3 regions of the Pseudomonas sp. GW823-FHT06E10 genome follow, and region 1 is predicted to be linked to each of the others. Evidence: predicted binding sites of a transcription regulator. Region 1 holds the regulator's gene; each other region holds the start of a gene.
The links. The regulator FliA, encoded in region 1, starts transcription of late flagellar genes. The targets are predictions, from matches to a motif close to CTAAAGTTTNNNNNNNNNNNGCCGNTAA.
Positions count from the first base shown of each region.

Region 2: a site for FliA is predicted at 2,584-2,611, ahead of AC1Q6Y_RS09790 (methyl-accepting chemotaxis protein). Genes of this name have one in related genera too.
Region 3: a site for FliA is predicted at 2,884-2,911, ahead of AC1Q6Y_RS04605 (flagellar protein MotY). Genes of this name have one in related genera too.

Region 1 is NZ_JBXAHJ010000011.1:98,528-105,059, reverse strand. It holds gene AC1Q6Y_RS18695 (chemotaxis protein CheA) at 1-1,443, opposite strand, end outside; gene AC1Q6Y_RS18690 (protein phosphatase CheZ) at 1,490-2,278, opposite strand; gene AC1Q6Y_RS18685 (chemotaxis response regulator CheY) at 2,300-2,671, opposite strand; gene fliA (RNA polymerase sigma factor FliA) at 2,840-3,580, opposite strand; gene fleN (flagellar synthesis regulator FleN) at 3,577-4,407, opposite strand; gene flhF (flagellar biosynthesis GTPase FlhF) at 4,524-5,852, opposite strand; gene flhA (flagellar biosynthesis protein FlhA) at 5,864-6,532, opposite strand, start outside.
Region 2 is NZ_JBXAHJ010000005.1:10,923-17,454, reverse strand. It holds gene AC1Q6Y_RS09800 (3-oxoacyl-ACP reductase) at 1-68, opposite strand, end outside; gene AC1Q6Y_RS09795 (acetyl-CoA C-acetyltransferase) at 292-1,569, shown strand; gene AC1Q6Y_RS09790 (methyl-accepting chemotaxis protein) at 1,827-2,555, opposite strand; partial or broken gene AC1Q6Y_RS09785 (cache domain-containing protein) at 2,685-3,773, opposite strand; gene AC1Q6Y_RS09780 (PA4780 family RIO1-like protein kinase) at 4,219-5,112, shown strand; gene cueR (Cu(I)-responsive transcriptional regulator) at 5,278-5,691, opposite strand; gene AC1Q6Y_RS09770 (heavy metal translocating P-type ATPase) at 5,688-6,532, opposite strand, start outside.
Region 3 is NZ_JBXAHJ010000002.1:333,304-339,835, forward strand. It holds gene AC1Q6Y_RS04595 (hypothetical protein) at 1-415, shown strand, start outside; gene AC1Q6Y_RS04600 (argininosuccinate synthase) at 566-1,783, opposite strand; gene AC1Q6Y_RS04605 (flagellar protein MotY) at 1,913-2,818, opposite strand; gene pyrC (dihydroorotase) at 2,978-4,024, shown strand; gene rnt (ribonuclease T) at 4,021-4,698, shown strand; gene AC1Q6Y_RS04620 (peroxiredoxin) at 4,885-5,487, opposite strand; gene AC1Q6Y_RS04625 (bacterioferritin-associated ferredoxin) at 5,799-6,017, shown strand; gene bfr (bacterioferritin) at 6,216-6,532, shown strand, end outside.

The DNA of each region.
Region 1 (6,532 bases):
CACCAAGTGGACCAGCGGGTCGGCCAGGGCCTCGACGAGGTTCTTGTCGAGGTCGGTTTCTTCGCCGACCAGCTCCAGGTTGATCTCTTTCTTGAGCTGGCGGGCCAAGTCGCGAACCAGGCGCGGGAAGCGCCCGAAGACTTTCTTGATCGGTTGCATCCGGGTCTTCATGACCGCGGTTTGCAAGTCGGCGGTGACCACGTCGAGGTTCGACACGGCCTTGGACATGGCTTCGTCGCCGCTGTTGAGGCCCAGGCGGACCAGGCGGTTACGCACCAGCACCAACTCGCCGACCATGTTCATGATCTCGTCCAGACGCGCGGTATCGACACGTACGGTGGTCTCGGCTTCGCTCGCCGGCTTTTCCGCCGGTGGCGCGGCCGGGGCACGGGACGATGCCGGTGCAGCAGTTGCCGGGGCCGGCGCTTCGGCTTTTGGCTCGGGGGCCCTGGCCACCGGTTTCGGCGCGGCTGCCTTCGCGGCAGGTGCCGCCACCGAGGCGTTGGCGCCGGTTGCCGTTCCAACCGTCGCGCCCACTTCAGTGAACTTGCCTTTGCCGTGCAATTCGTCGAGCAGCGCTTCGAACTCGTGATCGGAAATCAGATCGCTGCCGGCCGCCACCGCGCTTGGTGCCGCGGGTGCAGGCACAGAAGCAATGGCCGACTCCAGCGCCTCGACAGCAAAATTACCCTTGCCGTGCAACTGGTCGAGCAGTGCTTCGAATTCGTCGTCAGTAATATCGGAACTGTCGCCAGCCGCTTTCGGGGCTTCTGGCGCAGCCGGTGCCTGGACCACCGCGTCAACGGCGAACTGGCCTTTACCGTGCAGTTGATCGAGCAACGACTCGAACTCGGCATCGGTGATTTCGTCGCTGCCAGCGGCATTGCCGGCAGGCGCTGGAACAGCCGCCGGGGCCTCGGCCTGGGCCTTGACGGCGTTCAGCGAGTCCAGCAGTTGTTCGAATTCATTGTCGGTGATATCGCCCGATTCGCTTTCAGCCACAGGCGCTTCGACCACGGCGACGACAGGTGCGGCAGCCGCCTCGTCAGCCGATTGCGGCTCGGCCAGACGGGCCAGTGCCGCGAGCAGTTCCGGTGTCGCGGCCGTGATCGGGCTGCGTTCGCGGACTTCGCTGAACATGCTGTTCACCGCGTCCAGCGCTTCGAGAACCACGTCCATCAGTTCCGAGTCGACGCGACGCTCACCCTTGCGCAGGATGTCGAACACGTTCTCGGCGATGTGGCAACACTCCACCAGTTCGTTGAGCTGGAGGAAGCCGGCGCCTCCTTTTACAGTGTGAAAACCGCGAAAAATTGCATTGAGCAAATCCGCATCATCCGGGCGGCTTTCCAGCTCGACCAGTTGCTCGGACAGTTGCTCTAGAATCTCGCCGGCCTCAACCAGGAAATCCTGAAGGATCTCTTCATCGGCGCCGAAGCTCATTAAGGGGGTGCTCCTAAAGGTCTAAAAACCTAAAATGCCTAAAATTCTAAAACCCTAGGCTGGATAGCAAATCGTCCACATCGTCCTGACCGGACACAACGTCTTCTCTTTTATCGGCATGAATCTGCGGACCTTCACCCTGAGAGAGATGTTTTTGTGGATCTTTTTCAGCAAGCATCGCTTCACGGTCATGCTCGATGCCCGCAAAGCGGTCCACCTGACTGGCCATCAGCACGAGCTTGAGCAGGTTGCTTTCAACTTCGGTGACCAACTGGGTCACACGCTTGATCACCTGGCCTGTGAGGTCCTGGTAATCCTGGGCGAGCAGGATGTCGTTCAGGTTGCCCGACACCGCGCGATTGTCCGTGCCGCTGCGCGTCAGGAACCCGTCGACCCGCCGGGCCAGTTCACGAAACTCTTCGGCGCCGACTTCGCGACGCATGAAGCGCCCCCAGTCCGCGCTCAACACTTTGGCTTCATCGGCCAGGCCATTGACCAGCGGCGTGGCACTTTCCACCAGATCCATGGTGCGGTTGGCCGCAGCCTCGGTCAGCTTGACCACATACCCCAGGCGCTCGGTGGCGTCGGTGATCTGCGACACTTCTTCGGCCTGCGGCATGTGCGGGTCAATCTGGAAATTGACGATCGCGCTATGCAGTTCGCGGGTGAGCTTGCCCACTTCCTGATACAGGCCGCGGTCACGGGTCTGGTTGAGCTCATGGATCAATTGCACCGCGTCGCCGAACTTGCCTTTTTCAAGGCTCTCGACCAATTCGACGGCGTGTTTTTTCAGGGTCGATTCAAAATCGCCCAATGAAGTTTCGTTATTGCCCATAGCTCCCCCGTGGCGCACTCATCAACCGATGCGTTCGAAAATCTTCTCGATTTTTTCTTTCAACGCCTGGGCCGTGAAGGGCTTGACCACATAGCCGTTAACGCCGGCCTGGGCCGCTTCGATGATCTGTTCGCGCTTGGCTTCAGCGGTCACCATCAGCACCGGCAGGTGCTTGAGCTTTTCATCGGCACGCACGTGGCGCAGCAGATCGATACCGGTCATGCCAGGCATGTTCCAGTCCGTTACCAGAAAGTCGATGCTTCCGCTGTTGAGCACCGGGATGGCGGTAGTGCCATCGTCGGCCTCGACGGTGTTGGTGAACCCAAGGTCACGCAGCAGGTTCTTGATGATCCGCCGCATCGTTGAGAAGTCATCAACGATGAGGATTTTCATGTTCTTGTCCAATTCGACCTCCAAGCAGTCTTAAACGCGCCCAGCACCTGGACACGCCATTTCAATCAATCCGGCAAAGCACTCAATGACTGTCTGGAGCACAACAGATCGCGACCGGCGCAGTTCAACACCACACCGGCCTCGTTCGCAGTGTCCCCCACACTGCCTTCAGCGCGCTCGCCACTCCCCCAAACGCCCCCGCAAACGGGCCGCGCACTGGCTGTGTAACTGGCTGACCCGCGATTCGCTGACCCCCAGGACCTCACCGATTTCCTTGAGATTCAACTCTTCGTCGTAGTACAGCGCCAACACCAGTCGCTCACGCTCCGGCAAATTGGCAATCGCATCCGCCAGCGCAGCCTGGAAGCGTTCATCCTCCAGGTCGCGTGACGGCTCGACATGAGCACTCGCGCCATCCTCGTGCAGCCCTTCGTGTTCGCCGTCCTGCAACAGGTCGTCGAAACTGAACAGCCGGCTGCCCAGGGTGTCGTTCAAAATCCCGTAGTAATCGTCGAGACTCAATTGGAGTTCGGCCGCAACTTCGTGATCTTTAGCGTCACGGCCGGTTTTAGCTTCAATCGAGCGAATGGCATCGCTGACCATGCGCGTATTGCGGTGGACCGAACGTGGCGCCCAGTCCCCCTTGCGCACTTCATCGAGCATGGCGCCGCGGATTCGTATGCCCGCGTACGTCTCGAAACTGGCGCCTTTGCCGGCGTCATATTTGGTCGACACTTCAAGCAGGCCAATCATCCCGGCCTGGATCAGGTCTTCGACCTGGACACTGGCCGGTAAACGCGCCAGCAAGTGGTAGGCAATGCGTTTAACCAGCGGCGCGTAACGCTCGATCAGCTCGTACTGCGCATCACGTGCCGACTTCTTGTAGAGGTTGTAGCCGCTGGCTGTCATAGAACAGGTCCTGCTGTCTGCTGCACGAGGCGCTCGACGAAAAACTCCAGGTGCCCGCGCGGGTTGGCAGGCAGCGGCCAGGTATCAACCTTCTGCGCGATGGCCTTGAACGCCAGCGAGCACTTGGAACGCGGGAAGGCCTCGTAGACGGCGCGCTGCTTCTGCACGGCCTTGCGCACGCTTTCGTCGTAAGGCACCGCACCGACGTATTGCAGGGCGACGTCGAGGAAGCGATCCGTGACCTTGGTCAACTTGGCGAACAGGTTGCGTCCTTCCTGCGGGCTCTGGGCCATGTTGGCCAGGACGCGGAAGCGGTTCATGCCGTAGTCGCGATTGAGCAACTTGATCAAGGCGTAGGCATCGGTGATCGAGGTCGGCTCGTCGCACACCACCAGCAGCACTTCCTGGGCTGCGCGGACGAAACTGACTACCGAGTCACCAATGCCCGCAGCGGTGTCGATCACCAGTACGTCGAGGTTATCGCCGATATCACTGAAGGCCTGGATCAGGCCGGCGTGTTGCGCGGGGCTCAGATGCACCATGCTCTGAGTGCCGGATGCGGCCGGAACGATACGGATGCCGCCTGGTCCCTGCAGCAATACATCGCGCAGTTCGCAGCGGCCCTCGATCACGTCGGCCAGGGTACGTTTGGGTGTCAGGCCCAGCAGAACGTCGACGTTCGCCAGTCCCAGGTCGGCGTCCAACAGCATGACGCGCCGGCCAAGTTCGGCCAAAGCCAGGGACAAGTTCACTGACACATTAGTTTTCCCGACGCCACCTTTGCCGCCGGTCACCGCGATCACCTGTACGGGATGCATGCTGCCCATGTTATTTCTTTACCTTGTCTTGCATAGACGGAGGCCACATTACTGGCTGCGCGTTCACAAACGGAACAATGCATGGCAGACCATCGATGTAGGTACAAAAACTGTTCATTATTACCTCAGCCAACCTGCTTGGTCGGGCTGTGGTAGATGTCAGCGAACATGTCAGCCATGGCTTCTTCGCTGGGTTCTTCCTGCATTTGCACGCTCACGGCGCGGCTGACCAATTGATGACGGCGCGGCAGATGCAAATCATCCGGGATCCGCGGGCCATCGGTCAGGTAAGCCACCGGCAGTTCATGGCTGATGGCAAGGCTCAACACCTCACCCAGACTAGCCGTTTCATCCAGTTTAGTCAGAATGCAGCCGGAGAGCCCGCAGCGCTTGTAACTGTGATACGCGGCCGTTAGAACCTGTTTCTGGCTGGTGGTTGCCAGGACCAGATAATTTTTTGATTTGATGCCGCGACCGGCCAGGCTTTCGAGCTGCATGCGCAGCGCCGGATCGCTGGCCTGCAGGCCCGCGGTATCGATCAGCACCACGCGTTTGCGCAGCAACGGCTCCAGGGCCTGCACCAGGGACTGGCCGGGATCGACGTGGGTCACCGACACATTGAGAATGCGCCCCAGGGTCTTGAGCTGTTCCTGGGCGCCGATGCGGAAGCTGTCCATGCTCACCAACGCAATGTTCTGCGCGCCGTACTTGAGCACGTAACGGGCGGCCAGCTTGGCCAGGGTGGTGGTCTTGCCCATGCCGGCAGGGCCGACCATGGCGATCACTCCGCCCTCTTCCAGCGGCTCGACGTCCGGAGTAACGATCATGCGCGCCAGGTGCGCCAGCAACATACGCCAGGCCTGACGAGGCTCTTCGATTTCGGTGATCATTGCCAGCAGGTCGCGCGACAGCGGGCCAGACAGGCCGATGCGTTGCAGGCGACGCCAGAGGTTGGCCTGGTCCGGACGGCTGCCTTGCAGCTGATTCCAGGCCAGGGAGCCGAGTTGTACTTCCATGAGTTCGCGCAGGCTGTTGAGCTCGAAACGCATCGAGTCGAACGCGCGCGGGTCCACGCCACCGGACGCTGGCGCAGCGGCCGGCGCGGGACGACGGGGTTCGGCGTAGGTCGGCTCGATCAGCGGCTCGGCGGCAGTCAACGGCAATCCGGCGAACAGTTGGCGATTGGTTGCATTGTCGCTCTCGCCATCGCCACGCAGGCTCAATTCGGCCTGGGCGGTGACGATCCGCGACTGAGTCTTGCGCAATTCGTCTTCGAGTTCCATGTTCGGAACCCGCGGCGCCAGCGCCGACAACTTGTAATCCAGCGCAGCTGTCAGTTCGACCCCCCCGGCGATCCGGCGGTTGCCAATGATGGCGGCATCAGCGCCCAGCTCATCGCGAACCAGCTTCATGGCCTGACGCATATCGGCGGCGAAAAAACGCTTAACTTGCATAAACCACTACCTCAGCCGTTGGGCCCTACTGTCGCAACGATGGTCACTTGCTTGTTGTCAGGGATTTCCTGGTAAGCCAACACATGCAAACCCGGGACTGCGAGCCGGCCAAATCGCGAGAGCATCGCGCGAACCGGACCGGCCACCAGCAGAATCACCGGCTGACCTTGCATCTCCTGACGCTGCGCCGCGTCGATCAACGAACGTTGCAGCTTCTCAGCCATGCTTGGCTCCAGCAGAACGCCCTCTTCCGAGCCTTGTCCTGCCTTTTGCAGACTATTGAGCAATATCTGTTCCAACCTTGGCTCCAGCGTGATAACTGGCAGCTCCGACTCAGTACCTACAATGCTTTGGACGATTGCGCGGGATACGCCAACCCGCACGGCAGCCACCAGCGCGGCGGTATCTTGACTCTTGGCGGCATTGTTGGCGATCGCCTCGGCAATACTGCGGATATCGCGAACAGGCACTTGTTCGGCCAACAGCGCTTGCAGCACCTTGAGCAACTGCGACAGCGAAACCACACCCGGCACCAGCTCCTCGGCCAGTTTCGGCGAGCTTTTGGCCAGCAATTGCATGAGTTGCTGCACTTCTTCGTGACCGATCAGCTCACTGGAATGCTTGTAGAGTATCTGGTTCAAGTGAGTAGCCACTACTGTACTGGCATCGACCACCGTATA
Region 2 (6,532 bases), on a different contig from region 1:
AACCCCAGGGCGCCGACCAGGCGATGGCCGATGGACGAATTGGCGAAGTCGATATAGCGGTCAGACATGGAACACGCTCCGAAAGCTGGGGATCAAAGTGTGGACCATGAATGGCGATCAGTCGTTCGATCCACGAGATAAGGCCTACGCTTGGTTACATTGTAGGAGCGAGCTTGCTCGCGATGGCGGTGTATCAGCCAACAACGATGTTGAGTGTGCCGGCCCTTTCGCGAGCAAGCCCGCTCCCACAGGGGGCTGTGTTCGGTTCAGATCATTCATCAGGAGCTTTTCATGACCCAACTGCACCGCGTCGCGATCATCGGCGGTAACCGGATTCCCTTCGCCCGCTCCAACGGCCCCTATGCCACTGCCAGTAACCAGGTGATGCTCACCGCCGCCCTCGAAGGCCTGATCGAACGTTACAACCTGCACGGCCAGCGCATTGGTGAAGTGGTCGCCGGGGCGGTGCTCAAGTTGTCGCGAGACATGAACCTCACGCGCGAGTGCGTACTGGGTTCGCGACTGTCGCCCGCCACTGTGGCCTATGACATCCAGCAGGCGTGCGGCACCGGGCTGGAAGCGGCACTGCTGGTGGCGAACAAGATTGCCCTGGGCCAGATCGATTGCGGCATCGCCGGTGGCGTGGACACCACCTCGGATGCGCCGATCAGTGTCAGCGAAGGCCTGCGCAAAATCCTCCTGCAAGCCAACCGCGCGAAAACCACCGGCGACAAACTGAAAACCTTCCTGCAATTGCGTCCCAAACACCTGATCCCCGAATTCCCGCGCAACGGCGAGCCGCGTACCGGGTTGTCCATGGGCCAGCATTGCGAGCTGATGGCCCAGACCTGGAACATCCCTCGCCAGGCACAGGATCAATTGGCGCTTGAGAGCCATCAGAAACTGGCGGCGTCCTACGCCGAGGGCTGGCACAATGACCTGATGACACCGTTCCTGGGCCTGACCCGCGACAACAACCTGCGCCCGGACTCCACGCTGGAAAAGCTCGCCGCGCTCAAGCCGGCCTATGAGAAAAGCGCCAAGGGCACCCTGACCGCCGGCAACTCCACGCCACTGACCGATGGCGCGTCACTGGTGCTGCTGGGCAGCGAGGAATGGGCCAAGGCACGCGGGTTACCTATTCTGGCCTACTGGCGTGACGGTGAGGCGGCGGCGGTGGATTTCGTCAACGGTGCCGAAGGGTTGTTGATGGCGCCGGTCTACGCCGTACCGCGCTTGCTCGCGCGCAATGGCCTGACCTTGCAGGACTTCGACTACTACGAAATCCACGAAGCCTTCGCCGCGCAAGTGCTGTGCACCTTGAAGGCCTGGGAGGATCCGGAGTACTGCAAAACCCGTCTCGGGCTCGATACGGCGCTGGGTTCGATCGACCGCAGCAAGCTCAACGTCAAGGGCAGCTCACTGGCGGCGGGGCATCCGTTTGCCGCCACGGGCGGGCGCATCGTCGCCAACCTGGCGAAGTTGCTGGATGCGGCGGGCAAGGGGCGGGGGCTGATTTCGATTTGCGCGGCGGGCGGGCAGGGCGTGACCGCCATTATCGAACGTTGAACAGTCGCAATTGTAGGAGCGAGCCTGCTCGCGATGGGGCCATCAGCTTCAACATCAATGTTGACTGCCATACCGCTTTCGCGAGCAAGCCCGCTCCCACAGGTTTTGTGCCTGGCTCAGATTATGTGAGCGACACCGAAACCTTGTGGGAGCGGGCTTGCTCGCGATGGGGCCATCAGCGTCAAGATCAATGTTGACTGCCATACCGCTTTCGCGAGCAAGCTCGCTCCCACAGGGTTATGGGGTGTGCCGGTTGATCAGGTACGGAACCTGCGCACCAACCCGTCCAGTTCATTGGACAACCCGGCCAGGCTCTGGGAGTCCAGGCGGGCCGAGTTGGCCAGTTCCGCCACCAACTGCGCATCGCCATGGATCTGGCTGATGTGCCGGTTGATGTCTTCAGCCACCTGATGCTGTTGTTCCGCCGCCGTGGCGATCTGGGTGTTCATGTCGCGGATCACGTCCACCGATTCGCGGATCTGCCCGAAGCTGTTGCGTGCCTCGCCGATGCGCGTCACCGATTGCTGGGACACTTCCAGGCTGGCGTGCATCTGTTGGGTCACTTGGCTGGTGCGTTTGGCCAGGTTGCCCAGCAGTCCGTCGATTTCCGCCGTGGAGTCGGCCGTGCGCTTGGCGAGAGCCCGCACTTCGTCAGCCACCACGGCAAAGCCGCGTCCCTGTTCACCGGCCCGGGCCGCTTCGATCGCGGCGTTCAGCGCCAGCAGGTTGGTCTGTTCAGCGATCGAGCGGATGGTCCCCAGGATCGACTGGATGTCGTTGCTGTCGCGTTCGAGCTGTTGCATCGACTGGGCCGACTGTTCGATTTCCTGGCTCAGGCGATCCACGCTGTTCACCGCCGCATCGATCTGTTGCTGACCTTCGCGCGCCTGGCGCTGGCCACTGTCGGCGGACTCCGCCGCCTGGCTGCAAGAGCGCGCGACTTCGTTGGCGGTGGCGACCATTTCGTGGAACGCCGTGGAGACCATGTCCACCGCTTCACGCTGGCGTCCGGCGGCTTCGGCCATGTCGCTGGAGACCTGAGTCGAACTCTTGGACGTGGCGAGGATTTTGCCCGCCGCGCCGCCGATGTTCTGGATCAGGTTGCGAATCGCCGTCAGGAACTGGTTGAACCAGTTGGCCAGTTGCGCGGTTTCATCGTTGCCACGGATTTGCAGGTTCTGGGTCAGGTCGCCTTCGCCCTGGGCGATACCTTCCAGGCCGCTGGCCACGCTGCGGATCGGGCGCACGATGAGGCTGGCAAAACTGGCGCCGACGATGGCGAAGATGACGGCCAGGACGGCGGCGATGATGGCGATCAACCAGGTCAACTGGGTCGCGGAGCTCATCACGTCGTCCTGTTTGATCAGGCCGATGAAGGTCCAGCCCAGTTGTTCGGACGGCCAGACGTTGGCCATGTAGTGCTCGCCGTTCAGCTCCACTTCCACCAGGCCCTTGCCGGCCTTGGCCAATTGCGCGTAGCCGTCGCCAAGGCTGTTCAGTGGTTTGAAGTTGTGATCCGGTTGTTTCGGGTCCACCAGGACCATGCCGGTGTTTTCCAGCAGCATCAGGTAGCCGGTTTCACCGAGCTTGATCTGTTTGACGATTTCGGTGAGCTGCTTGAGCGTCACGTCGATGCTGACCACGCCGCCGTTGGTGCCCAGCTTGTTGTCGATGGTGCGCACGGTGCTGACATAGGTCGCGTCATCCTGGGCCCAGTAGTAGGCCTCGGTGCGAAACGGCTTGCCCGGTTTGGCCTGGGCGGCCTTGTACCAAGGGCGCTGGCGCGGGTCGTAGTTATTCAGCTTAGGATCATCCGGCCACGACACATAGCCGCCCGCCGCCGTGCCGAGGATGGCATAGGCGTAGGCAGGGTGGCTGTTGCCCAGATCCTGGAGCAGGGCGAAGACTTTTTTGTCAGCCTCCCCCTGAGGGACGCTTTCGGCGTTGGCGGCCATGTAAGTCTTGAGGCTGTCGTCGGAGTTTCGGATCAGCGGCTGCTTGGCCAGGTAATCGACGTTCTGGCTGATGCCGTCAAAGAACAATTGCATGGCGTTGCTGACCTGACGAATCTCGCGGGCACTGCCGTCGACGAATTCGTCCCTGGCATCACTGCGCAGGTTCAGCACAACGAGGGTGGCGACCAGCACCACGGGCAGGCAGGCGATGATTGCAAACGCCCAGGTCAACTTCTGTTTGATGTTCATCCGCGCTCCAGATTTTCTTGTAGGCCCACGCAGTGCAGATGACTCGCGGTTTATTGGCAGCCGTAAACGTTCTTGGTCAACCCGGGTCCTTGAGTGCGGCATCGCTATTATTGGGGGAGCGATTGTCGGACAAATCACTTTGTCACTTAGGACTTCGGCTGTTGTCGGAGGAAATTGAGGTCTGTTGGGAAAAATCCTACGGAAGGCATGAACTGTGGTGTCAGCTTCTGTCGCAATTGCCCTCAATGCCTCTGCACAACAAGTGAGGCAGGCTCGGCTATGATCTGGAACGACCATGGCGGTCGTCGGTTTTACCTGATGAGAACGGTACATTGTGTGCATCTGCAATGTTCATAAGTCGGCAACCCCTCCCCCCCGTGAGTGGATTGCCGTATAACGAATGACTTTCGCGTGTTTGGTAATAAAGGACCCACAATAAAAGCTGATGAAGACTCCAAAACGCATTGAACCCCTGATCGAGGACGGTCTGGTCGACGAGGTGCTGCGCCCACTCATGAGTGGTAAAGAAGCAGCTGTTTATGTGGTGCGCTGCGGCAACGAGTTGCGTTGCGCGAAGGTTTACAAGGAGGCGAATAAACGCAGTTTCCGTCAGGCGGCCGAGTACCAGGAAGGCCGCAAGGTGCGCAACAGCCGTCAGGCCCGTGCGATGGCCAAGGGCTCCAAGTTTGGCCGCAAGGAAACCGAGGACGCCTGGCAGAACGCCGAAGTGGCGGCGCTGTTCCGTCTGGCCAGTGCCGGTGTGCGGGTGCCCAAGCCGTTCGACTTCCTCGAAGGCGTGCTGCTCATGGAGCTGGTGGCCGACGAGTACGGCGATGCCGCGCCGCGCCTGAACGATGTGGTGCTGGAACCGGACCAGGCGCGCGAGTATCACGCGTTCCTGATTTCGCAGATCGTGCTGATGTTGTGTACCGGTCTGGTGCACGGCGACCTGTCGGAGTTCAACGTGCTGCTGACGCCGACCGGCCCGGTGATTATCGACCTGCCGCAAGCGGTGGATGCGGCTGGCAACAACCACGCGTTCAGCATGCTGGAGCGGGACGTGGGCAACATGGCGTCCTACTTCGGGCGGTTTGCGCCGGAGTTGAAGAAGACCAAATACGCCAAGGAAATGTGGGCCTTGTACGAGGCTGGCACCTTGCACCCGGCCAGTGTCCTGACCGGCGAGTTCGCCGACACGGAAGAGCTGGCCGACGTGGGCGGAATCATGCGCGAGATCGAGGCCGCGCGCCTGGATGAAGAGCGCAAGCAAGCCGTACGCGCGGCGGACGATGCGCCGCCGGGCAAGACCGAAGAACCGCCTCCACCGTGGATGCAGTGATCGGTTAAAGAAAAACCCGGCTTCGGCCGGGTTTTTTGTGTGCCATCCAAATCCCTTGTAGGAGCGAGCCTGCTCGCGATGACGTCGGCACATCCAACATTGATGTGTCAGATACACCGCTATCGCGAGCAAGCTCGCTCCCACAGGTTTTGCGGTGACCTGCAATCACGATGGGGCCGGGGTGACACAACACCCCGATTCCAGATTCTTGAGAATCGGGCAATCCGGCCGATGATCGCCCTGACAGTGCTCAACCAGGTCCTGCAAGGTGTCGCGCAACTGGCCGAGTTCACGGATCTTCTGGTTCAACTCATCAATGTGCTGGCGGGCCAACGCTTTAACATCGGCGCTGGCGCGTTGGCGGTCTTGCCAGAGGGTCAGCAATTTGCCGACTTCTTCCAGGGAAAACCCCAGGTCCCGCGAGCGCTTGATGAACGCCAGCGTGTGCAGGTCGTCTTCGCCGTATACCCGGTAGCCGCTGTCGGTGCGATGGGCTGCCTTGAGCAGGCCGATGGACTCGTAATAACGGATCATCTTTGCGCTCAGGCCGCTGTGGCGGGCCGCTTGGCCGATGTTCATCGGTTGTCCTCCAGGTCCTTGGGTTTCCAGGTTTTCAACAGTAGCGCATTGCTCACCACGCTGACGCTCGACAACGCCATGGCCGCACCGGCCAACACCGGGTTGAGCACGCCAAACACGGCCAGCGGAATGCCGATCAGGTTATAGACGAAGGCCCAGAACAGGTTCTGCCGAATCTTGGCGTAGGTCTTGCGGCTGATCTCCAATGCGGCCGGCACCAGTCGTGGATCGCCGCGCATCAGGGTGATGCCGGCCGCGTGCATGGCGACGTCGGTGCCGCCACCCATGGCGATGCCGATGTCGGCGGCGGCCAGTGCCGGGGCGTCGTTGATGCCGTCACCGACCATCGCCACCACCCCGGTCTGTTTCAGTGCGGCGACCGTGGCGGCTTTGTCCGCCGGCAGCACTTCGGCATGCACATCGTGGATGCCCAAGGCCTGGGCCACCACGTTGGCGCTGCCACGATTGTCGCCGGTCAGCAGATGGCTGCTGATGTTTCGTGCGCTCAGTTGTTGCACCGCTTGCAGCGCGCCGGGCTTGAGGGTGTCACCAAAGGCGAACAGGCCCAGCACGTGGGGTTCGGGGGATTGTTCGATCAGCCAGGACAAGGTCCGGCCTTCTTTTTCCCACGCGATCGCCGAGTCGGCCAACGGCCCGGCACTCAAGCCGCTGTCCTCCAGCAGACGCCGATTGCCCAGCGCCAGGCGACGCCCTTCGAGGCTGCCGGCGATGCCGCGACCAGTCAGGGACTGGCTGTCGCTGACATCGGCCACCTTCAGTCCACGCTCGGCGCAGGCATCCAGAACAGCCTTGGCCAACGGATGCTCACTGCCGCGTTGCA
Region 3 (6,532 bases), on a different contig from region 1:
GCCTGAAAACCCCACACTGGAAACGTCAGCGAATGACTGGCGGTCAGCCCGAACGCCCTGTGGCGCACAGGACCCGCCAACCGGGATTGGTCTGCAAACCACTGTCTCTGTTCAGCATCACCTTCAGTTACCGGAACCGGTAAAAGACCTGTACATCGTTGATGTACGCTGGATGAGCGAAGAGGTCGAGTTTGGAGCGCTGCTGGAAAAAATCCAGAGGCCACGGGAAAAGACGGCGTACGTGATTCTGTTTGTCACTTGTGCCGTTTCGGAGAAATTACTGAAAGCCAGTGCGCTTGGACATACAAAGCAGGCCAGCAAACGCGGTGCCGCCTTTTATGTGGCCTACAATCTGGACTCGCACAGGTTGTCGGTCATTGATCACACCGGGCAACCGGCGAACAGCAACCTGTAGTACAGGTCAGGCCATCGAGAAGGAGAAAAACAGGAAATCATCAGTGGAAAAGAAAACACCCGACAACGCAGTAACTGGCATCACACTCCGTTTTCAGGTACCTGACCTCGTCGAGGACGAGGTCAGGTATCCATCACGATATCAAAGGTCTCAGAACAGCTTCCGGCCTTTGTTCGCCGCAATGCGCATGCGCAGGGCGTTGAGCTTGATGAAGCCCGCGGCATCCGCCTGGTTGTACGCGCCGCCATCTTCTTCGAAGGTAGCGATGTTGGCGTCGAACAGCGAGTCGTCGGACTTGCGGCCAGTGACGATCACATTGCCCTTGTACAGTTTCAGGCGCACAACGCCGTTCACGTTGACCTGGGACGCATCGATCATCTGTTGCAGCATCAGACGCTCAGGGCTCCACCAGTAGCCGGTATAGATCAGGCTGGCGTACTTGGGCATCAGCTCGTCCTTGAGGTGAGCCACTTCGCGGTCCAGGGTGATCGATTCGATCGCACGGTGGGCACGCAGCATGATGGTGCCGCCAGGGGTTTCGTAGCAGCCACGGGACTTCATGCCCACGTAGCGGTTCTCGACGATGTCGAGACGGCCGATACCGTGCTCACCACCGATACGGTTCAGGGTCGCCAGCACGGTGGCCGGAGTCATTTCGACGCCGTCCAGCGCGACGATATCGCCGTTGCGGTAGGTCAGTTCCAGGTACTGCGGCTTGTCTGGAGCGTTTTCCGGGGAAACGGTCCAGCGCCACATGTCTTCTTCGTGCTCGGTCCAGGTGTCTTCCAGCACGCCGCCTTCATAGGAGATGTGCAGCAGGTTGGCATCCATGGAGTACGGGGACTTCTTCTTGCCGTGGCGCTCGATCGGAATCGCGTGCTTCGCGGCGTAATCCATCAGCTTTTCACGGGACAGCAGGTCCCACTCACGCCAAGGAGCGATCACTTTCACACCTGGCTTCAAGGCGTACGCACCGAGTTCGAAACGAACCTGGTCGTTACCCTTGCCGGTGGCGCCATGGGAAATGGCGTCTGCACCGGTTTCGTTGGCAATTTCGATCAGGCGCTTGGCGATCAGCGGACGAGCGATGGAAGTACCCAGCAGGTACTCGCCTTCGTAAACGGTGTTGGCGCGGAACATCGGGAAAACGAAATCGCGCACGAACTCTTCGCGCAAGTCGTCGATGTAGATCTCTTTGACGCCCATGGCCTGAGCCTTGGCGCGTGCAGGTTCGACCTCTTCGCCCTGACCCAGGTCAGCGGTGAAGGTCACTACTTCACAGTTATAAGTATCCTGCAGCCACTTGAGGATCACCGAAGTGTCCAGGCCGCCGGAATACGCCAGAACGACCTTGTTTACGTCCGCCATGCCATCACTCCACGGGGTTCTACGGAAAGCCGGGAAGTCTACCGCTCATGCAGAATAATTTACAGTGGCGCGACAGCTTATGACGACGAAGCGACAGATTATGTCGAGGGCGCGACGATTACAGCCGGGTCAGGAAGTGGCCGAAGTGGCCGCTTTCGTCGCTTGCGGGGCAACTTGTTCCGCGGGTGCTCCGCGCTCCAGGCGCACCGCTACTCGACGGTTCTTCGCGCGGTTAGTGTTGTTGGTGTTAGGCGCCACCGGATAACGCTCGCCATGGAAACGCAGAGTGATTTGCGATTCCTGGATGCCGTTGGCCTTGAAGAACTCCATCACTGCCAGGGCTCGTCGCCGCGACAGGTCGCGGTTGGTCAGGCGGTTGCCGCTGTTGTCGGAGTGACCGTCGAGCTCGATGTGATTGACCGTCGGATCGGCCTTCATGTACTCCAGCATTACCTGCAGTTTGGCTTTTGCGGCGCTGTCGAGTTCGATTCCGCCGCCGGGGAAGCCGATTTCCGATTGCTTCACCTGTTCGAAATTCTGTGGCAACAGTTTCGCCACGCACCCCTGGTAGTCGGTAAACGCCTTGGTGAACCTGACCGGCAACAAGCGTACTTCCGACACCCGCCCATCCCCCGAGGAATGTCGAACGACCGGGCTGCGACCGTCCATCAGGCCACTGATCAGACGACCGGCCTGAACCTGTGAGCTATTGAACAATACGTTGCCACTGCCGATTCTCACCGTGCCCAGGTTGATATCGTCACGGCCCGGTTGCCACGGCGCGGCAGCGGCCAACAAGGTGGCCGAACCACCGCCGATCATCGGGTTGTAGGCTTTCAGACGGAAAGTCGCCTGCTCGCCGGCACGACGCACGAACTCGCCCGAACCGAAATCGGTAACCGGCTGAGTCAGGCGGCATTCGAACTTGTCGCCTTCGACCGTCCACTCAATGTTCTCCAGACGTGTCTGGAAAGTGAGCGCCATCGCCGGAAGGCTGGCAAACACACTGAGCAAGGCTAAATAACGCTGGCGCACGGGAGGCTCCACTGGTTTCTACAACAAAAAGACCGACACACACATGTTTACGGCATACCTGTTGGATATCGGAAGCTTCCTGCAAAACTTGATAGCGAGTGCCTGCAAGAGTCTTTTCCGGTAGCATTCCCTTGAGTTTGACCCGCCTGGAATCCCCTCATGTCCGACCGCCTGACCCTGCTGCGTCCCGACGACTGGCATATTCATCTTCGCGATGGTGCCGTGCTGACCAATACCGTCGCGGATGTCGCGCGCACCTTTGGCCGCGCCATCATCATGCCCAACCTGGTTCCACCGGTACGCAATGCGGCCGAAGCCGACGGCTATCGGCAGCGGATTCTCGCTGCCCGCCCGGCCGGCAGCCTGTTCGAGCCACTGATGGTCCTGTACCTGACCGACCGCACCCAGCCTGAAGAAATTCGCGAGGCCAAGGCCAGCGGATTCATTCACGCCGCCAAGCTGTACCCGGCCGGCGCGACCACCAACTCGGATTCTGGCGTCACCAGCATCGACAAGATCTTTCCTGCACTCGAGGCCATGGCCGAAGTCGGGATGCCGTTGTTGGTCCACGGTGAAGTCACCCGGGGCGATGTCGACGTGTTCGACCGGGAAAAAATCTTCATCGACGAGCACATGCGTCGTGTGGTCGAGCGTTTCCCGACCCTCAAAGTGGTCTTCGAACACATCACCACCGCGGACGCCGTGCAGTTCGTCAACTCGGCTTCGGCCAACGTGGGCGCGACCATCACCGCGCATCACCTGCTGTACAACCGCAACCACATGCTGGTGGGCGGGATTCGGCCGCACTTCTATTGCCTGCCGATCCTCAAGCGCAATACCCACCAGGAAGCCCTGCTCGACGCGGCCACCAGCGGCAGCGACAAGTTCTTCCTCGGCACCGACTCGGCCCCCCACGCCCAGCATGCCAAGGAAGCGGCCTGCGGCTGCGCCGGTTGCTACACCGCCTATGCGGCGATCGAGATGTACGCCGAAGCCTTCGAACAGCGCAATGCGCTGGACAAGCTCGAGGCCTTCGCCAGCCTCAACGGCCCTCGCTTCTATGGTCTGCCGGCCAACACCGATCGCATCACCCTGGTCCGCGAAGAGTGGACCGCCCCGACCAGCCTGCCATTTGGCGAGCTGACCGTTATCCCGCTGCGCGCCGGTGAAAAACTGCGCTGGCGCTTGCTGGAGGAACACGCGTGAGTGAAGACCATTTCGACGACGAACTGGAAGGCAATGGCGGCGGAGGCGGCCCTCGTCATCCAATGGCGGCAAGGTTTCGTGGTTACCTGCCGGTTGTCGTCGACGTAGAGACCGGTGGCTTCAACTCGGCCACCGACGCCCTGCTGGAGATCGCCGCGACCACCATCGCCATGGATGAAAAGGGTTTTGTTTACCCGGATCACACCTACTTTTTTCGTGTCGAGCCGTTCGAAGGCGCGAACATCGAAGCGGCAGCCCTGGAATTCACCGGGATCAAGCTCGATCACCCGCTGCGCATGGCGGTGAGTGAAGAGTCTGCCCTGAACGATATCTTCCGCGGCGTGCGCAAGGCCCTCAAGGCCAACGGTTGCAAACGGGCGATCCTGGTCGGGCATAACAGCAGTTTCGATCTGGGCTTCCTGAATGCGGCGGTCGCGCGGCTGGACATGAAGCGCAATCCGTTCCATCCGTTCTCCAGCTTCGATACCGCAACGCTGGCCGGTCTCGCTTACGGCCAGACCGTGTTGGCCAAGGCGTGCCAGGCAGCGGACATCGACTTCGACGGTCGCGAGGCTCACTCGGCTCGCTACGACACCGAGAAGACGGCAGAGCTGTTCTGCGGCATCGTCAATCGCTGGAAGCAGATGGGTGGTTGGGAAGACTTCGGCGACTGAGTGCACTCACGAATCAATGTGGGAGCGAGCTTGCTCGCGATGGTCGTGAACGATAACGCGGGGAGCCTGACACCCAGCGGCGCTCTCAAGTCCATCGCGAGCAGGCTCGCTCCTACAGACGACTGAGTGAATTCCGTCCATAAAAAAACCGGCCTCGAAGGCCGGTTTTTTTATACCTGGAACGCCTTACAGAGCGGCAGCGTGCTCGGTCAGGTAAGCGGCAACGCCTTCTGGCGAAGCGTTCATGCCTTTGTCGCCTTTTTTCCAGTTGGCAGGGCAGACTTCGCCGTGCTCTTCGTGGAATTGCAGAGCGTCGACCAGACGGATCAACTCTTCCATGTTACGGCCCAGCGGCAGGTCGTTGACGATCTGCGAGCGGACAACGCCTTTGTCGTCGATCAGGAACGCGCCACGGAAAGCCACGCCGTCAGCGGACTGAACGTCGTAGGCCTTCATGATGTCCTGCTTGATGTCGGCAGCCATGGTGTAGCGAACCTGGCCGATACCGCCATTGTTCACTGGAGTGTTGCGCCATGCGTTGTGGGTGAAGTGCGAGTCGATCGAAACAGCGATCACTTCAACGTTGCGTGCCTTGAAGTCAGACATGCGGTTGTCCAGAGCGATCAGCTCGGACGGGCAAACGAAGGTGAAGTCCAGTGGATAGAAGAACACCAGGCCGTATTTGCCTTTGATCGCCGAGGACAGGGTGAAGCTGTCAACGATCTCGCCATTGCCGAGTACGGCCGGTACGGTGAAGTCAGGGGCTTGTTTGCCTACGAGTACGCTCATTGGATATCTCCTGGTGTAATAGCGTGAGAAACAGGGTTCGCATCAGCCTGCCACCTTGAGGCGACAGCCCTGTGACACGATCCCCGGTCGCAAAAGACCGGGCATCATACACCGCGTGTTTGAGCTGGCTTAGCTGTTTTTTCCCCGTACGATGAAATCCCCGCCGGTTTTGGATCACCGATTTGCCAGGCAGACCGTTCGTCAGCCATACCCGTTTATGACGAAAAGTGCTCTGAAACCACTTTGACAATCATTCTCGTTAACATTAAGATCCATCGCAATTGAGTCACAATCAGCGACGGTCCTTCCCTATGTATGTTTGCCTCTGCACTGGCGTCACCGACGGTCAAATCCGCGATGCGATCTATGAAGGATGCTGCAGCTACAAGGAAGTCCGTGTGGCCACCGGCGTTGCAAGCCAGTGCGGCAAATGTGCCTGCCTCGCCAAGGAAGTGGTCCGCGAGACCCTGACCAAACTGCAAACGGCCCAGGCTGCAATTCCTTATCCAGCAGAATTTACCGCGGCTTAAACATCGAATTTCAAAGAACCGGACATATGTCCGGTTTTTTTATGCCTCAAAATCAACTAGTTATGCTCTAGACGCGGAACACAAACATTCTTATTCCGATTAATTTTCATTTAAGTTTCAATAACTTAGGTTTGACACTATTAAATACGAGGCTCAAACTCTGCTCTATTGACAGCTAATACAGGGCAGGACCCCATCATGAAAGGCGACGTTACAGTCATCCAGCATCTCAACAAGATCCTCGCCAATGAGCTGGTCGCGATCAATCAATACTTCCTGCATGCGCGCATGTATGAAGATTGGGGCCTGAACAAGCTCGGCAAGCACGAGTACCACGAATCCATCGACGAGATGAAGCACGCGGACAAGCTGATCAAGCGCATCCTGTTCCTTGAAGGCCTGCCGAATGTCCAGGACCTGGGCAAGCTGCACATCGGCGAGCACACCAAGGAAATGCTTGAGTGTGACCTGCGTATCGAGAAAACCGGCCATGCCGATCTCAAAGTGGCTATCGC